Regions from separate parts of the Janthinobacterium sp. FT14W genome, predicted to be linked through region 3. Evidence: predicted binding sites of a transcription regulator. Region 3 holds the regulator's gene; each other region holds the start of a gene.
What was found. Region 3 encodes LexA, which represses DNA repair genes until DNA is damaged. Its sites were predicted from a motif close to ACTGTATNNNNATACAGT; they were not measured.

Region 1 (6,020 bases), on a different contig from region 3:
TGTCGGCCAACCACAAGTTTGACTTCGGCAAGCTGACCGCCCAATTGAGCGGTACGCACATGTTGCACGCCAACTACACCAAAGCTGGTAGCGACAATGTGTACACCAGCAATATGGACTTCTTCGGCGACACCAACGAAGTCACGTTCCGCAACCTGATGAAGCTGACGACGACCCTGGATACGGGCCGCCTGAGCAACACGGTCACGGTCAACTACCGTAACGGCTACACCGATGCAGCCGCTACCGTGTACGACGTGGCAGCCCAAAAAGAAGAGAAAAACTTCCGCCTGCAAGTACCGTCGTACACCACGTTCGACTGGCAAGCACGTTTCGCCTTTGACAAGCAAACCACGATCCGCGCAGGTATCAAAAACCTGTTCGACCGTGCACCACCGCTGTCGCTGCGCTCTTCGTCGGGCCACCAGATCGGTTTCGACCCACGCTACGCCGATCCAATGATGCGTTCGTTCTACATCACCGGCAACTACAAGTTCTAATTTGACGTCCTAAATTAGCTTGTCTGAAAAGCGCCTTGCACTTCACCGTGCAAGGCGCTTTTTTATCTTCCTCGCATCGCTCTTCCTCGCATTATGCAGGCGAAAAAAAAGGAGCCTCAGCTCCTTTTCTTGTTACCGCATGACGTGCTTACACCGTCGCTTCGCCGCCCAGAGCTTCGACCACGTCGGCCATCAGCTTGCTCAGCTCGCCCGTCATCAGCATCACGTCGCCGTCGAAACGTTCTTCGTCGTTCTTCGTGCTCGATTCCGTTTCCTTGATCACGTCCAGCGGCTTGACGCTCTTGATGGCCAGGGACTCCGTCAGCACGAAGGATATCTTGTCGTTCCACGTCATGGCCAGGCGCGTGCACTGCTTGCCGGCCGCGATGTGGCGGCGCACGTCGTCCGCTTCCAGGGTGTGGCGCACGTAGCGCACGGTGGCCTTGCTTTCGCCCGTGGCGCGCAATTCCGTGTCCATGTCCACCGTGAAGCCGGCAGGCGCGTCGTCGGCCTGCAGCCATTCCGTCATCACCGCCACGGGCGAGCGCTGCACGCGCAGGCTTTCCAGCGGCAATTTATCCACGGCTTTCAACAGCAGCTTGATGACTTCATCGGCTTTCGCCGGGCTGGCGGCATCGACCACCAGCCAGCCATTGACGGGGTCGATCCACGTCCAGACGTTGCTGCGGATGCTGAAGGCGCGCGGCAGCAGCTCGTCGGCCACGCGTTCCTTCAATTCTTTCATGGCTTTCTTGCCAGGCGCAAAGCCTTGCGCTTCTTCCATCTCGGCAGCGCGGGCCTTGGCCACCTGGTTGATGACGGTCGCTGGCAGCAATTTCTTTTCCGTGCCCAGCAAGATCAGCATCTGCTTGTTGACCACGTGGACCAGGCCGCCGTTCGGGCGTGGCGTATCCCAGCCCTGGCGCATCAGATCCATGCTGGTCGCCGGCGTAAATTTGTTCGAGGACAAGGCCTCTTCCAGTTGTTCTGGCGTATAAGCCCATGGTGCGGGCAGGCGGTAAATCTGAAGATTCTTGAACCACATAGTTTTTGTCTTCCGTTTGTTTCAGTAGTGCCAGGGGAACGCCATTCTACACTTTCGACACGGGAATGCCGTCAAAAGCGCGGACTGGCGCGGTGTTGTTGATGCGTGGGGAATGCCGCTACAGGGCGGGAAACAGCTCCGCCTGAGCCGGCACCTGCCGCGTCACGACGGCCGGATCGGACAAGGTCGAGATGCGCACGCCCAGCAGGCGGATTTTCTTTTCAAATGGCACGCGCCGCAGGCAATCGCGGCTGGCGCGCAGGATGGCGGCCGCGTCCGCCGTGGCGCTGGGCAAGGTAATGTCGCGCGTGACGGTGCTGAAATCCTCGAAGCGCAGCTTGACGCCCACCGTGCGCCCCGCCAGCGACTGTTTATCCAGGTCGCCCGCCACGCGCGTGCACAGGCTTTCCAGCTTTTCCGACAGGGTGGCGCGGTCGCGCACCACCTGCAAGTCGCGCTCGAACGTCGTTTCGCGGCTGACGGACTTGGTTTCCCGGCTCGTCTGCACGGGCCGCTCGTCGATGCCCAGCGCCGCCTGGCGCAGCCAGCCCGTGTACAGGTCGCCAAACTGCGTGCGCAGCATGGCCATGTCGGCCTGCGCCAGCTGGCCGATGGTATTGACACCCAGCGCTTCCAGCTTGGCCGTGGCTTTCGGCCCGATGCCGTTGATCTTTTTCGCCGGCAAGGGCCACACGCGCGTTGCGATATCCTCGGGCTGCAAGATAGTCAAGCCGTCGGGTTTTTCCAGGTCGGAACATATTTTCGCCAGCAATTTGTTGGGCGCCAGGCCAATCGAGCACGACAGACCCGTCGCCTCGAATACGGCCGCCTTCAGGCGCGCCGCCATGGCCGGCGCCTGCTCGCCGTGCTCCGTCAGGTCGATATAGATTTCATCGATGCCGACGTTCTGGATGATGGGACACAGATGCGCCACGGCTTGCTTGAAGCGGGCGGAATATTCGCGGTACGCCTCGAAATCGGCGGGCAGCAGGATGCTGTCGGGCGCCAGCTTGGCCGCCTTCATGATGCCCATGGCGGAAAACACGCCGAACGCGCGCGCCGCATAGGTGGACGTGGTGACGACGCCGCGCCCCACGTAGTCGCGCATGCGCGCAAACTGCCGCGTGCCGTCGGCTTGCAGCACGGGCTGCTGCAGGCGCCCGCCGCCGATGACGACGGCCTCGCCCCGCAATTCCGGATATTTCAACAGTTCCACGGAGGCAAAGAAGGCATCCATGTCCAGGTGGGCGATCCAGCGGCGCACGGCGGGTGCTTCGGCAAGTGTAGGGGCAGATGGAATCAAAAAACACCTCGCGGCGGATCGGCTTGCCGGCAAACGGTTGCGGCAAGATACTGTTCATGCATACAGTATTACCGGAAATGGGCCGGGATGCAAGTTGAAACGCACGGGCCCGATGGCGGCGATCAGCGGTTGCTTTTCTCAATGGCAAGATTACAATCCTGACACAACTATTCAAAGGAGTTGCCTTGTCTACAGCACATCATGCCTTGCGCCGCCTGGCCGCCTGCTCATCCATCGTGCCGGCCCTGCTGCTGTCCACGCTGGCGCCATCCGCGCTGGCCGCCGACGCTCCCCTCGCCACCGCACCGGTGGCCGCCAAGACAGCCTGGCAGGAAACGCGCCACGGCACCGTCGTCACGGACGACTACCGCTGGCTGCAAAAGAAGACCGATCCCGCCGTGATCGATTACCTGAATGCGGAAAACGCCTATACGGCCGCCGTCACGGCCCCGATCCAGCCGCTGGCCGACAAGGTGTATGCGGAAATCAAGGGCCGCATGCAGGAAGTGGACCTGTCCGTGCCTGCGCGCCAGGGCAATTTCTACTATTACACGCGCACGGAAGCGGGCAAGCAGTATCCTGTCCACTGCCGCCGCCCCGTCGGCGCCGGCGGCGCCTACGATGCGCAGGCGGCCGAGGAAATCCTGCTGGACCAGAACCAGCTGGCCGAAGGCCAGAAATTCTTTGCCGTGCGCGCGTTTGCCATCAGCCCGAACGCGCAGTTGCTGGCCTACACCACCGACACGACGGGCTTTCGCCAGTACGAGCTGCACGTCAAGGATTTGAAGACGGGTAAATTGCTGACCGACAGCATGCCGAGAGTCACCTCGCTGGCCTGGGCGGCGGACAATGCCACCCTGATGCTGACGCAGGAAGACGCCACCACCAAGCGCGCGGACCGCCTGTTCCGCCTGCCCTTGGGCGGCACGGCGCAACAGGTCTACCACGAGCCGGTGGAACAGTTCGCCATCGGCGTGAGCCGCACGCGCGACCATCGCTACTTTGTGCTCACGTCGCGCAGCACCGATACCAGCGAAGTGCTGCTGTTGCCAACGAACAAGCCGGAAGGCAGCTTCCAATCCGTGCTGAAGCGCGAGAAAGGCCACCGCTACGACGTGGAGCACCGCGACGGCCAGCTGTACATTCGGACCAACAAGGATGCGAAAAACTTCCGCATCGTCAGCGCGCCATTGAACGCTGCGCAGCCGAAGAACTGGAAGCCCTTCGTGCCGCACAACAAGGATGCCGTGATCCAGTCCATCGACGCCTTCCAGGGCTACCTGGTGGTGATGGAAAAGACGCGCGCCCTGAACCGCGCGCGCATCTACGATTTCGCCCATAAAAACTGGAAAACCGTGCAGTTCGACGATGCCGTCTACTTGGCCACGGCGGCCGGCACGCCGGAATTTTCCGCCACGCAATTTCGCATGTCTTACCAGTCGCCCGTCACGCCGCCCGCCGTCATCGACGTCAGCATGCAGGACGGCAAGCGCACGGTGCTGAAGCAGCAGGAAATCGTGGGCGGCTACGACGGCAGCCGCTACGCGACGCAGCGCCTGTGGGTGACGGCGCGCGACGGCGTGCAAGTGCCGCTGTGGATCGTCTACAAGAAGGGCGTCAAGCTCGACGGTTCAGCGCCGCTGCTGCTGTATTCCTACGGTTCGTATGGCATCTCGACGGAAGCCAGCTTTGGCCTGTCCCGCATCAGCCTGCTGGAGCGGGGCGTCATCTATGCGCAGGCGCATATCCGCGGCGGCACGGACATGGGCGAAGCATGGCATGAGGACGGCATGCTGATGAAGAAGAAAAACACCTTCAATGACTTCATCGACAGCGCCGACTACCTGGTGCGCGAAAAATGGACGAGCCCGAACCGCCTCATCATCCAGGGCGGCAGCGCGGGCGGCTTGCTGATGGGTGCCGTCGTCAACATGCGCCCCGAGCTGTTCCACGCCGTGCACGCGGCCGTGCCGTTTGTCGACGTGATGAACACCATGATGGACGCCAGCCTGCCCCTGACGACGGGCGAGTACCTGGAATGGGGCGACCCGAACCAGAAGGCGGCCTACGACTACATGCTCAGCTACTCGCCCTACGACAACATTGCGCGCAAGAATTATCCAGCCATGCTGGTGACGACGGGCCTCAACGACAGCCAGGTCATGTACTGGGAACCGGCCAAGTATGTGGCCAAGCTGCGCGCGTATAAAACGGATGGCAATCCCTTGCTGCTGAAAACGAATATGGGCGCCGGCCACGGCGGCGCTTCGGGCCGCTATAACGCCATCGCCGAGAATGCGTTCAATATGGCGTGGATGCTGTCGCAATGGAATATCACTGAATAATGTGAAAAAAGCGCTTGCACAAGGATTTCCGTCGTCCTATAATAGCGCCTCTTCCAGACGTGGTGACAAACGTCGGGATGGTTTTCTGAGACAAGCAATGGGTGCTTAGCTCAGTTGGTAGAGCGGCGCCCTTACAAGGCGTAGGTCGGGAGTTCGAGCCTCTCAGCACCCACCAAATCAGAAAACTGTCCAGTGCTTCATGGATCAGCAATACAGATCATACGAGCTTGGAGTGGTAGTTCAGTTGGTTAGAATACCGGCCTGTCACGTCGGGGGTCGCGGGTTCGAGTCCCGTCCGCTCCGCCAATAAAAGAAAAGCCCTTTGGTTCTCTGAACCGAAGGGCTTTTCCCATTCCGGGACCACAAATGCGCCGGAAAAGGCATCATCCTCCCCCCCCACTTGAACATTTTTGCGCTTTTCAGCAAAAAAAACTGCTTTTAGCCCCCAAGAATAGTTGCACAAGGGGGAAGGCGCCCCCTATAATAGTGCCTCTTCCAGACGTGGTGACAAACGTCGGGATAGTTTTCTGGGTATGCGGGTGCTTAGCTCAGTTGGTAGAGCGGCGCCCTTACAAGGCGTAGGTCGGGAGTTCGAGCCTCTCAGCACCCACCACCAAACAGAAAATTATCCAGTGCTTCATGGATCAGCAACACAGATCATACGAGCTTGGAGTGGTAGTTCAGTTGGTTAGAATACCGGCCTGTCACGTCGGGGGTCGCGGGTTCGAGTCCCGTCCGCTCCGCCAATAAAAGAAAAGCCCTTTGGTTCTCTGAACCAAAGGGCTTTTCCCATTTTGGGGGCAGACCCTCAATACCGCCAACGTCAA
Region 2 (6,020 bases), on a different contig from region 3:
GAAGGCGTACAGGATTTCGGAAAAACCGTGCGCGCCCGGATTGGCCACGCCCACCGTGCCCGGCTCGACCATCACGGCAATCGCCGTGCCCGTCAATACGAGGGCTGGCGTGACCAGGATGGCCAGCGACACCATCTTCATTTCATAGGCCTGGATTTTCTTGCCCAGGTATTCAGGCGTGCGGCCTATCATCAGGCCGGCGATGAAGACGGCCAGGATGGCGAACATCAGCATGCCGTACAGGCCCGTGCCCACGCCGCCGAAAATCACTTCGCCGAACTGCATCAGCAGCAGCGGCACCATGCCGCCCAGGGGCATGTAGGAATCGTGCATGGAATTGACGGCGCCGCAGGAGGCCGCCGTCGTCACCGCCGCGAACAGGGTCGAGGAACTGATGCCGAAGCGCGTTTCCTTGCCTTCCATATTGCCGCCCGATTGCAGGCTGCTGGCCTGCTGGTCCACGCCCAGGGCTTGCAAGGCGGGATTGGCTTGCTGCTCGGCGCTCATCACGCCGGCCGTCATGACGACAAAGATCAGGGTCATGGCGGCCAGCACGGCCCAGCCCTGGCGCGTGTCGCCCACCATGCGGCCGAACGTGAAGCACAGGCCGGCGGGAATGATGAAAATGGCCAGCATCTGCAGGAAATTCGACAGCACGGTGGGGTTTTCGTACGGATGCGAGGAGTTGGCATTGAAGAAGCCGCCGCCATTCGTGCCCAGCAGCTTGATCGATTCCTGCGACGCGACGGGACCCATGGCGATCGTCTGCGTCGTCGCCACCTGCGCTTCCATCACCGGCTTGCCGGCGGCGTCCAGCACGGGCTGGCCATCGGCCGTCACTTTCGGCGTTTCATACGCCACGTGGTCGAGCAGGGTCACTTCCTTGTAGGCGGAAAAATTCTGGATCATGCCTTCGCCCATGAAGACGACGGACAGGGCCAGCGACAGCGGCAGCAGGATGTACAGGGTGGAGCGCACCAGGTCGACCCAGAAATTGCCGATCGATTTGCCCGAGCGCGAGGCGAAGCCGCGCACCAGCGCGAAGATCACGGCAATGCCGGTGGCCGCCGAAAAGAAGTTCTGGCACGCCAGGCCCAGCATCTGGGTCAGGTAGCTCATGGTCTGCTCGCCGCCATAGCCCTGCCAGTTGGTATTGGCGACGAAGCTGACGGTGGTATTGAACGAGGAATCGGGGCTGACGGCGCCCAGGCCCTGGGGATTCAAGGGCAAAAAGCCCTGCAGGCGCTGCAGGCCGTACACAAAGACGGCGCCCACGGTATTGAAGACGATCAGGGCGATGGCGTAGCTTTTCCAGCCCATGGCCTTGTCGGCAGGCAGGCCGGACCAGCGGTACAGCTGGTTTTCCAGCTTCTGCAGCCAGCCCAGGCCGCGCACGGGGCCATCGCCAGCCACCTTGGCCATGTACAGGCCCAGCGGATAGCCGGCGGCCAGCAGCACGGCCAGGAAAGCCGCCAGCAGCAATATCGATTGCGTCGTCATCACAGTTCCTCCGCCTTCAGCAGCGCCACCAGCAGGTACACGAACAGGCCAGCCGACACGACGGCGCCCAGCACATAAAACGCGTTCATTTGACGCTCCCTAATTTGTCGCAGGCGACGGCAAAGCCGGCTGCCACGACGAAAAACACGGCAATCAAGCCGAGATACACGAGATCCATTCCCACCCTCATTCAGGTTTGTTTTGATAGTGTGCAGATTAGCCAAAAGGGTCTAAAAAATTCGTAAAGACTGGGGAGGCAGCTGTAAACAAGATGTAAAAACGGGGGCTTTACCGCATAAAATCCATCACAATTGGCGCCAAACCACGCGCGCAGCGCACTGTTGTTGCCCTGGAGTAGCGCTATTGCTCGCGGGACAAGATAGAATGCGCGAGCGTCCGCACAAGGACGCCATGCCTGCCGCACTGCCCTCCCCCAGTGACGCTGGACGGGATATACTGTATATTCATACAGCTATCGCCGCCGCTGTCATTGCGCCATGCAGTGCCCTGGCCTGGCGTTCCAACCACTGTCTTTATTAGCTTGAACACGTATGGCCACTAAAAAACCAGCATCCGACTACAGCGAATCATCCATCCGTGTCCTGAAAGGACTGGAACCCGTCAAGCAGCGCCCGGGGATGTACACCCGCACTGAAAATCCGCTGCACATCATTCAGGAAGTGATCGACAATGCCTCCGACGAGGCGCTGGGCGGTCATTGCACGCATATCGCCGTCACGCAAAACACGGATGGCAGCATCACCGTGGAAGACAATGGCCGCGGCATTCCAGTCGGCCTGCACCCGGAAGAAGGCGTGCCGACGGTGGAAATCGTGTTTACACGGCTGCACGCGGGCGGCAAGTTCGACAAGGGTTCGGGCGGCGCCTACGCGTTCTCGGGCGGCTTGCACGGCGTCGGCGTGTCCGTCACCAATGCGCTGTCCACGCGCCTGGAAATCACCGTCTGGCGCAAGGAAAGCGACGGCAACGGCCTGCATCACATGGTGTTTGCCAATGGCGACGTGATCGAGCCGCTGAATTCGCGCCCCGCCCCGCGCGACGGCAAGAAGTCCGGCACGCGCGTCACGGCCTGGCCCGACGCGAAGTATTTTGACTCGCCGAACATCTCGCAAACCGAGCTGCAGCGCCTGCTGCGCTCGAAAGCCGTGCTGCTGCCCGGCGTCACCGTCACGCTCACCAACGCGAAAACGGGCGATACGCAGACCTGGCTGTACGCGGAAGGCTTGCGCGGCTACCTGACCGAATCGTTGGCGCAGGTCTCGAATGGCGAAACCCTGATTCCCCTGTTCGAAGGCGCCCAATACGCGGGGCCGGACTCGGAAGGCTTTGCCGAAGGCGAAGGCGCCGCCTGGGTGGTGGCATGGACGGAAGAAGGCGCCATCGTGCGCGAATCGTATGTCAACCTGATTCCCACCTCGAATGGCGGCACGCACGAATCGGGCTTGCGCGACGGCCTGTTCGGCGCCGTGAAAAACTTCGTCGAAATGCACTCGCTGCTGCCCAAGGGCGTGAAACTGCTGCCCGAAGACGTGTTCGCGCGCGCTTCGTTCGTGCTGTCGGCCAAGGTGCTGGACCCGCAATTCCAGGGCCAGATCAAGGAACGCCTCAATTCGCGCGACGCCGTGCGCCTGGTCTCGACCTTCGCCAAACCGCCGCTGGAACTGTGGCTGAACCAGCACGTCGACTATGGCAAGAAGCTGGCCGAACTGGTGATCAAGCAGGCGCAATCGCGCCAGCGCTCGCTGCAGAAAGTGGAAAAGAAAAAATCCTCGGGCGTGGCCGTGCTGCCCGGCAAGCTGACGGACTGCGAATCATCGGACATCGCGCGCAATGAACTGTTCCTCGTCGAGGGCGACTCGGCGGGCGGTTCGGCCAAGATGGGCCGCGACAAGGAATTCCAGGCGATCCTGCCCCTGCGCGGCAAGGTCCTGAACTCGTGGGAAACGGACCGCGACCGCCTGTTCGCGAATAACGAGATCCACGATATTGCCGTCGCCATCGGCGTCGACCCGCACAACATCGGCGACACGCCCGACCTGTCCGGCCTGCGCTACGGCAAGATCTGCATCCTGTCCGATGCGGACGTGGACGGCTCGCACATCCAGGTATTGCTGCTGACCCTGTTCTTCAAGCACTTCCCCGCGCTGATCAACAAGGGCCACATCTGCATCGCCCGTCCGCCCCTGTACCGCGTGGACGCGCCCGCGCGCGGCAAGAAGCCGATTCAGAAAATCTACGCGCTCGACGACGGCGAACTGCTGGCCATCGAGGACAAGCTGCGCAAGGAAGGCGTGAAACAGGGCGCCTGGTCGATCTCCCGCTTCAAGGGCCTGGGCGAGATGAACGCCGAGCAGCTGTGGGAAACGACGATGAACCCGGACACGCGCCGCCTGCTGCCCGTCACGCTCGGTGAAATCGACCACATGACGTCCGCCGCCCGCTTCAATATGTTGATGGGCAAGGGCGAAGCGGCAGGACGGCGTGCCTGGATCGAGGAACACGGCAATGAGGCGGAGGCGGATATCTGATGATCATCGGTATCGACCTGGGCACCACCAACAGCCTGGTCGCCATCTGGCGCGACGGCAGGGCTTCCATCATCCCGAATGCGCTGGGCGAACACCTGACGCCGTCGTGCGTGAGCATCGACGACGACGGCACCGTGCTGGTGGGCCGCGCCGCGCGCGAGCGCCTGCAGACGCACCCGCAGCTGACGGCGGCCGTCTTCAAGCGCTACATGGGCAGCGAAAAAAAGATCACCCTCGGCACGCAGCAATTCCGTCCGGAAGAGCTGTCGTCGATGGTGCTGCGCGCGCTGAAGGAAGATGCGGAAGCCTTCCTGGGCCACAAGGTCGAGGAAGCCATCATCACCGTGCCCGCGTATTTCAGCGATGCGCAGCGCAAGGCCACGCGCATCGCCGGCCAGCTGGCGGGCCTGCGCGTGGAGCGCCTGCTGAACGAACCGACGGCCGCCGCGCTGGCCTACGGCATCCGCGACAAGGAACAGGAAAGCAAATTCCTCGTCTTCGACCTGGGCGGCGGCACCTTCGACGTGTCGATCCTGGAACTGTTCGAAGGCGTGATGGAAGTGCGCGCCTCGGCCGGCGACAATTTTTTAGGGGGCGAAGACTTCGTCACCGTGCTGGTCGACGCCTTTTTGGAAGGCAGCGGCCTGCGCGACGCCGTCGGCAACCGCCTGCTCGACCCGCGCCAGCAGCAGCTGCTGCGCGATGAAGCGGAGCGCGTCAAGCGCCTGCTGTCGGAACAGCCGTCCGCGCGCATGGCCACGCGCTACCAGGACAAGGAATACAGCTGGGAGATCAACGAAGACAAGCTGGCGCAGCTGTGCGAACCGCTGCTGGCGCGCCTGCGCCTGCCCGTGGAACGGGCGCTGCGCGACGCCACCATCCGCGCCGCGGAACTGAATGAAGTGGTGCTGGCCGGCGGCGCCACGCGCATGCCGCTGGTACGCAAGCTGGTGTCGCGCATGTTCGGCCGCTTCCCCGCCATCCACCTGGACCCGGACGAAGCCGTAGCGCTGGGCGCCGCCGTGCAGGCGGGCCTGAAGATGCGCGACGCCGCACTCGATGAAGTGGTCATGACGGACGTGGCGCCGTATTCGCTGGGCATTTCGATTTCGCGCCAGGTCAGCGCGAACCAGTACGAAGGCGGACATTACCTGCCCATCATCGAGCGCAATTCCGTGGTGCCCGTCTCGCGCACGGAAAACATCACCACCATCTACGACAACCAGAAGGAAATCAACGTGGCGATCTTCCAGGGCGAGTCGCGCCTGGTGGCCGACAACGTCTTCCTCGGCAAGATCAGCTTCCCGATTCCCGCGAAAAAGGCGGGCGAGATCGGCATCGACGTACGCTTCACCTACGACATCAGCGGCGTGCTGGAAGCGGAAGTGACGGTGCTGGCCACGCAGGAAAAGCACAAGATGGTCATCAGCGACAATGCGGGCGTGATGACGCCGGAACAGATCGAGCAGCGCTTTCTTGAACTGGCCGACCTGAAGATCCACCCACGCGAACAGCTGGAAAACCGCACCCTGGTCACGCGCGCCGACCGCCTGTACGAGCAGTCGCTGGGCGACGTGCGCCAGTACCTGGCCGCGCATACGGCCAATTTCCAGGCGGCGCTGGAGACTCAGGACCCGAACACCATCCGCAAGGCGCGCCAGGCACTGGATGACGTGCTGCGCCAAGTCGAGAGCGAGAGCTTTTTGTAGATGGACGGCGGCATGCACAGCGGGCAGCGCAGCCTGTGGGATATCTTGGACACGGAGCCGACCGGCGACGAGCGCGCCCTCAAGCGCGCGTACGCGAAACGCCTGAAAGTGACGCGTCCCGAAGACGATCCGGCCGCCTTCCAGGAGCTGCGCGACGCGTATGAATATGCGCTGCGCCATGCGCACCTGTTTGCCGCCGCCCCGCAGGAGCAAGGACATACGGCGCCCGTGGCGGTGCCTGAAGCGCCGGCCGAAACTGCAC
Region 3 (6,020 bases):
GGTCAAGGAAATACTGTCACTGGTCAGCTGGATCGTGGCTTTCGTCATTGCCAACGCCTATGGCGCCACGCTGGCGAAATTCCTGCCGGAAGCCGTGCCGGGCGAAGCCGTCCGATTGTTGCTGGCCTTCGTGGTGCTGTTCATCGGCGTGCGCATTTTGATGGGATTGCTGTCCATGACGGTGGACGCGCTGGTCAAGGTGACGGGCCTGAGCCTGGCCGACCGCACCCTGGGCAGCCTGTTCGGCGTGGCGCGGGGCCTTGTGATCGTGCTGACCGCCGTCATCTTGTGCGGCATGACTTCCATACCGCAGCAGCCGTTCTGGAAAAACGCGCTGCTCAGCCCGCTCGCGGAACAGGGCGCGCGCGCCATCAAGCCTTATCTGCCTGCCGCTTACGCGCAGCATGTGAAATTTTGAATTTTTTTTAAAATCAGTAGCACAGTTTAGGAGCACACCATGTGTGGCATCGTCGGCGTCGTTTCCCATCAACCTGTCAATCAATTGCTGTATGATGCATTGTTGCTTTTGCAACATCGCGGTCAGGATGCGGCAGGGATTGCGACCAATCACAGCAGTATGTTTTCCATGCACAAGGCCAATGGCCTCGTGCGTGACGTCTTTCGTACGCGCAACATGCGTTCGCTGCAAGGCACGACGGGCATCGGCCACTGCCGCTACCCGACGGCCGGTTCGTCGAGCGAAGAGGAAGCACAGCCGTTTTATGTGAATGCGCCGTTCGGCATCACCCTGGCGCACAACGGCAACCTGACCAACTGGGAACAGTTGAAGCTGGAAATGTTCAAGAACGACCGCCGCCACATCAATACCGATTCCGACTCGGAAGTGCTGCTCAACGTGCTGGCGCATGAAATCCAGGAAGCGACGACGGGCCTGAACCTGGACCCGGAAGCCATCTTCAAGGCCGTTACCGTGCTGAACCGCCGCGTCAAGGGCGGCTATGCCGCCGTGGCGCAAATCGCCGGCGTGGGCTTGCTGGCCTTCCGCGACCCGCACGGCATCCGTCCGCTGTGCCTGGGCATCAATGAAACGGAGCAAGGTCCTGAATACCTGATCGCCTCCGAATCCGTGGCCCTGGAAGGCATGGGCTTCCGCTTCGTGCGCGACATCGGTCCCGGCGAAGCCGTCTTCATCGATGCCGACAAGCAATTGCACAGCGCCCAGTGCGCCGACAATGCCAGCCTGAATCCCTGCGTGTTCGAATTCGTCTACCTGGCCCGTCCCGATTCCGTCATCGACGGCGCCTCCGTGTATGCCACGCGCCTGAAAATGGGCGAATACCTGGCCGAAAAGATCCGCGCCGAACTGCCAGGCGTGCATATCGACGTGGTCATGCCGATTCCCGATTCCTCGCGTCCGGCCGCCATCCAGCTGGCCATGGCGCTGAACATCGAGTACCGCGAAGGCTTCATCAAGAACCGCTACATCGGCCGTACCTTCATCATGCCGGGCCAGGCGGCGCGCAAGAAATCCGTGCGCCAGAAGCTCAACGCGATCCCGTCCGAATTCAAGGACAAGGTCGTGCTGCTGGTCGACGATTCCATCGTGCGCGGCACCACCAGCCGTGAAATCGTGCAGATGGCGCGTGAAGCGGGCGCGACGAAAGTCATCTTCGCCTCGGCCGCGCCACCGGTGATCTTCCCGAACGTGTACGGCATCGACATGCCGACGCGCGACGAACTGATCGCCTACGGCCGCACGACGGAAGAAGTGTGCCGCGAAATCACGGCCGACTACCTGGTGTACCAGGATATCGGCGCGCTCAAGCAGGCGATCGCCGACGTCAACCCGGCCCTGACCAACTTCGAGGCGTCGTGCTTCGACGGCGTGTATGTGACGGGCGACGTGTCGCAGGAGTACCTGGACCGCCTGGAATATGCGCGCCACCATCCGAAGGCGGCAGCGCCCGAAGATACGCCCCGTTCCCAGTTGAACCTGAACCTGGCGACAACGGAAGCGTAATCGGCGCCTTGCTTTTGGGGGCAGACCCGCCGGGTCTGACCCCAGCTTTTGTCTTGGGTTAATAGTCTCCTGCATCCACCATGACCACCAATAAAACCTACGGCTTTACCACCACCATCCTGCATAACGACCGCCGCAAGGGCATCGAGCACGGCTCGCTGCACAAGCCCGTGCACACCTCCGTTGCCTTCGGCTACGCCGATGCGCGCCAGCTCGCTTCCGTGTTCCAGGGCAAGGAGCCGGGCTTCCGCTATGGCCGCCAGGGCAATCCGACCGTGTCCGCGCTGGAAGACAAGGTCAACAAGATGGAAGACGGCGTGGCGACCCTGTGCTTCGCCACGGGCATGGGCGCCATCGGCGCCGTGGTGCAATCGCTGCTGCGCGCGGGCGACCATGTCGTGTCGTCGGCCTTTTTGTTTGGCAATACCAACAGCCTGTGGCAAACGGTGACGGGGCAGGGCATAGCCGTGTCGTTCGTCGACGCCACCGACGTGGCCCATGTGGCGGCCGCCATCACGCCGGCCACGCGCATCGTGTTTGTGGAAACCATCGCCAACCCCCGTACGCAGATTGCCGACCTGAAGAAAATCGGCGACTTGTGCCGCGAGAAGGGCATCCTGTACATCGTCGACAACACCATGACGACGCCGTATCTGTTCCGCCCGAAAGCCGTGGGCGCGGGCCTGGTGGTGAATGCGCTGACGAAATCCATCGGCGGCCACGGCAATGCGCTGGGCGGCAGCTTGACGGACACGGGCGTGTTCGACTGGACGCAGTACCCGAACATCTTTGAAAACTATAAAAAGGCGGCGCCGCCCCAATGGGGCATCGCGCAGATCCGCGCCAAGGCCTTGCGCGACTTCGGCGCCTCGCTGGGCCCGGAAGCGGCGCACCATATCGCCGTCGGCGCGGAAACCATGGCCTTGCGCATGGACCGCACCTGCTCGAACGCGCTGGCGCTGGCCACCATGCTGCAGGCGGACCCGAGAGTGGCGGCCGTGCACTATCCGGGCTTGCCGTCGCACCCGCAGCATGCGCTGGCGACGGACTTGTTCCGCAGCTACGGTTCTCTGTTCAGCTTTGAATTGAAGGATGGCATCGACTGCTTCGATTTCCTCAATCGCCTGCATTTGGCCATTCCTGCCAGCAACCTGGGCGACACGCGCACCCTGGTCATTCCCGTCGCCCACACGATTTTCTATGAGATGGGCGCCGAGCGGCGCGCCAGCATGGGCATTGCCGAGTCCTTGATCCGCGTCTCCGTGGGCATCGAGGATGAGGCTGATCTGCTCGACGATTTCAAAAACGCGCTGGACGCCTAAGCAGCCGCGCGCCATGTGAAAAGGGCCGCAACAGTCATGCTGTTGCGGCCCTTTTTTTGCCTGCAGTGATTTAATGCCAGCTGCGCATGAGGCCGACAGCCAGCCCTTCCAGGGCAAACTCATCTTCCGGCGAGACGGTGATCACCTTGAAGTCGGGGTTTTCCGGCAGCAATTCGATGACGGAGCCCGTCTTCTTGTAGCGCTTGACGGTGACTTCGTCGCCGATGCGGGCGACGACGATCTGGCCATTCTTGGCGCTGTCGACTTTCTTGACGGCCAGCAAGTCGCCATCCATGATGCCGGCGTCGCGCATGGACCAGCCGCGCACCTTGAGCAGGAAGTCGGGCTTGGCCGAGAACAGGGCCGGGTCCACGTTGTAGCTCGCTTCCAGGTTTTCCTGCGCCAGGATGGGCGAACCGGCCGCCACCCGGCCGATCAGGGGCAGCGACATCAGCAGCGCTGCCGGCGCTTTCGACGGCAGCGCTTCGGCGGCGGCGCCGATCAGGCGGATGCCGCGCGAGGTGCCGGGCGAAATCTCGATGGCGCCCTTGCGGGCCAGGGCCTGCAAATGCTCTTCGGCCGCATTGGCCGACTTGAAACCCAGTTCATTGGCGATTTCGGCACGGGTGGGAGGGAACCCCGTATTTTCGATCGCGTCCTTGATCAGGTTCAGGATTTGTTCTTGTCGTGCTGTCAGCTTGATCATGAGCGGTGGGTGCATACTAAAATGCTGTCTATATGAACAGTCTGTATTTTTGTACAGTATCGCCTACTATGCAAGGGGATTTCCGTGTTTTGCGTGGATTTCGCAAGAAATAGTCGCCCACGGCTAAAAAACAGGACGGCGCACGGGCTTTCCGGGCGCTGGTGGAGGGAATGGTTGAAACGTTTGCAAAAGGCGGTTATAATCTTCGGCTGACCTTCCCACACCCGTCTTGACGCCGGGGTGGGCGATTATCAATCCGACCTGAAGGAGTTTGCATGCGTCATTATGAAATAGTCTTTATCGTCCATCCGGACCAAAGCGAGCAAGTGCCCGCGATGATCGAACGCTACAAAGCCAGCGTAACCACCCGCGGCGGTTCGGTTCACCGCGTGGAAGATTGGGGCCGCCGTCAAATGGCTTACTCGATCCAAAAGCTGCCTAAAGCACACTACATCTGCCTGAACATCGAATGCGACAACGAGACCCTGGTCGAGTTGGAAACAGCATTCAAATTCAATGATGCCGTGTTGCGTCACCTGACCGTTAAAATGAAGAAAGCTGAAACAGCTCCTTCGCCGATGATGAAATCGGTACAACGCGAAGACGCGGCCAAAAGCCACCGCACCGAAGCACCAGCAGCCGCTCCAGCCGCAGCCGCTTAATTTTTGACCAGGATCGTGCGCTGAACCAGCTACAAGTCACCGCCATCATTGCCGAGCGCGAAATATTGCGCTATACCCCGGCAGGGCTGCCGATTGTGAATGCAGTATTGCAGCACAGTTCGCAGCAGATGGAAGCAGGGATTGCCCGTTTGACCGAGTTTGATGTTGCCGCGCTAGCCGCTGGCGAAATCTCAGGCCGGTTCAGTCAGGCAAGCTTGGGCGGGGTCTATCAGTTCACGGGTTTCCTGGCCAGAAAAAGCCGCAACAGCAAGAGTTTGGTGTTTCACATCATTGATTTTAGTGCAGTCATTCCCGACTAGCGCATTTTAGATACAGGAGCCTGACATGGCATTCGGTAAAAAGTTCGACAAAAATAAGCTCAAGCTTAAAGAAAAACGCAAACAGCAAAACCCTTTGTTCAAACGTAAGAAGTTCTGCCGCTTCACGGCAGCTCACGTTGAGCAAGTCGACTACAAAGACGTCGACACGCTGAAAGACTTCGTCCAGGAAAACGGCAAGATCATGCCAGCACGCCTGACCGGTACCAAAGCGCACTACCAGCGCCAAGTCGACACCGCAATCAAGCGCGCTCGCTTCCTCGCGCTGCTGCCATACACCGATCTGCACCACGCTTAATCGGTCAGATATTCCTGGAGAAGAACTATGCAAATCATTCTGTTAGAAAAAGTTGTAAACGTCGGTAACCTCGGCGAAGTCGTCAAAGTCAAAGACGGTTACGCACGTAACTTCCTGATCCCGCAACGCCTGGCACGTCGTGCTACGGCAACCGCTGTGGCTGAATTCGAAGTCAAGCGCGCCGAACTGGAAAAAGCTGCTGCTGCCAAACTGGCCGCATCGCAAGCCCAAGGTGAAAAACTGAGCGGCCTGACCGTTCAAGTTGCTCAAAAAGCTGGCGTCGATGGCCGTCTGTTCGGTTCCGTCACCAACTTCGACATCGCTGAAGCGCTGACCAAGCAAGGTTTTGCTGTTGAAAAAGCACAAATCCGCATGCCTACCGGCCCGCTGAAGATCGTTGGCGAGCACAACGTTTCGGTTGCTCTGCACACCGACGTGGTCGTGGAAGTTGTTATCGCTGTCGTACCAGACGCGAACGCGTAATCGTCTGCGGGCCTGGCCCGCAAGCGCTACCGTACAGTAAAGCACTATGAAAAGCCGGGTTCGCCCGGCTTTTTTGTGGCCTTTTTTTCGCGCAATTTCAGCCCTTTATTTTTGCCAGTACGCCGAAGCAGGTATAATTCGCGCCATGAACGCCCCCTCTGATCCGCAACTGGATTCCCTCCGTATTCCGCCGCACTCGATCGAAGCAGAACAATCCGTTATCGGTGGTC

Region 1: the regulator LexA is predicted to act here: its motif matches at 2,898-2,915, upstream of dinB (DNA polymerase IV).
Region 2: the regulator LexA is predicted to act here: its motif matches at 1,956-1,973, upstream of GCN74_RS02025 (DNA topoisomerase IV subunit B).

Annotation. Positions count from the first base shown of each region.
Region 1 is NZ_WFLL01000006.1:123,237-129,256, reverse strand. Features, by position in the region: gene GCN74_RS06695 (TonB-dependent receptor) at 1-500, shown strand, start outside; gene GCN74_RS06690 (recombination-associated protein RdgC) at 649-1,545, opposite strand; gene dinB (DNA polymerase IV) at 1,664-2,848, opposite strand; gene GCN74_RS06680 (S9 family peptidase) at 3,034-5,193, shown strand; tRNA gene GCN74_RS06675 (tRNA-Val) at 5,293-5,368, shown strand; tRNA gene GCN74_RS06670 (tRNA-Asp) at 5,423-5,499, shown strand; tRNA gene GCN74_RS06665 (tRNA-Val) at 5,731-5,806, shown strand; tRNA gene GCN74_RS06660 (tRNA-Asp) at 5,863-5,939, shown strand.
Region 2 is NZ_WFLL01000001.1:460,305-466,324, reverse strand. Features, by position in the region: gene kdpA (potassium-transporting ATPase subunit KdpA) at 1-1,500, opposite strand, end outside; gene kdpF (K(+)-transporting ATPase subunit F) at 1,500-1,589, opposite strand; gene GCN74_RS02025 (DNA topoisomerase IV subunit B) at 2,052-4,049, shown strand; gene GCN74_RS02020 (molecular chaperone HscC) at 4,049-5,758, shown strand; gene GCN74_RS02015 (J domain-containing protein) at 5,771-6,020, shown strand, end outside.
Region 3 is NZ_WFLL01000014.1:71,488-77,507, reverse strand. Features, by position in the region: gene GCN74_RS12055 (CvpA family protein) at 1-418, shown strand, start outside; gene purF (amidophosphoribosyltransferase) at 458-1,981, shown strand; gene GCN74_RS12045 (cystathionine gamma-synthase family protein) at 2,062-3,303, shown strand; gene lexA (transcriptional repressor LexA) at 3,374-4,009, opposite strand; gene rpsF (30S ribosomal protein S6) at 4,285-4,671, shown strand; gene priB (primosomal replication protein N) at 4,692-4,991, shown strand; gene rpsR (30S ribosomal protein S18) at 5,017-5,307, shown strand; gene rplI (50S ribosomal protein L9) at 5,335-5,790, shown strand; gene GCN74_RS12015 (replicative DNA helicase) at 5,936-6,020, shown strand, end outside.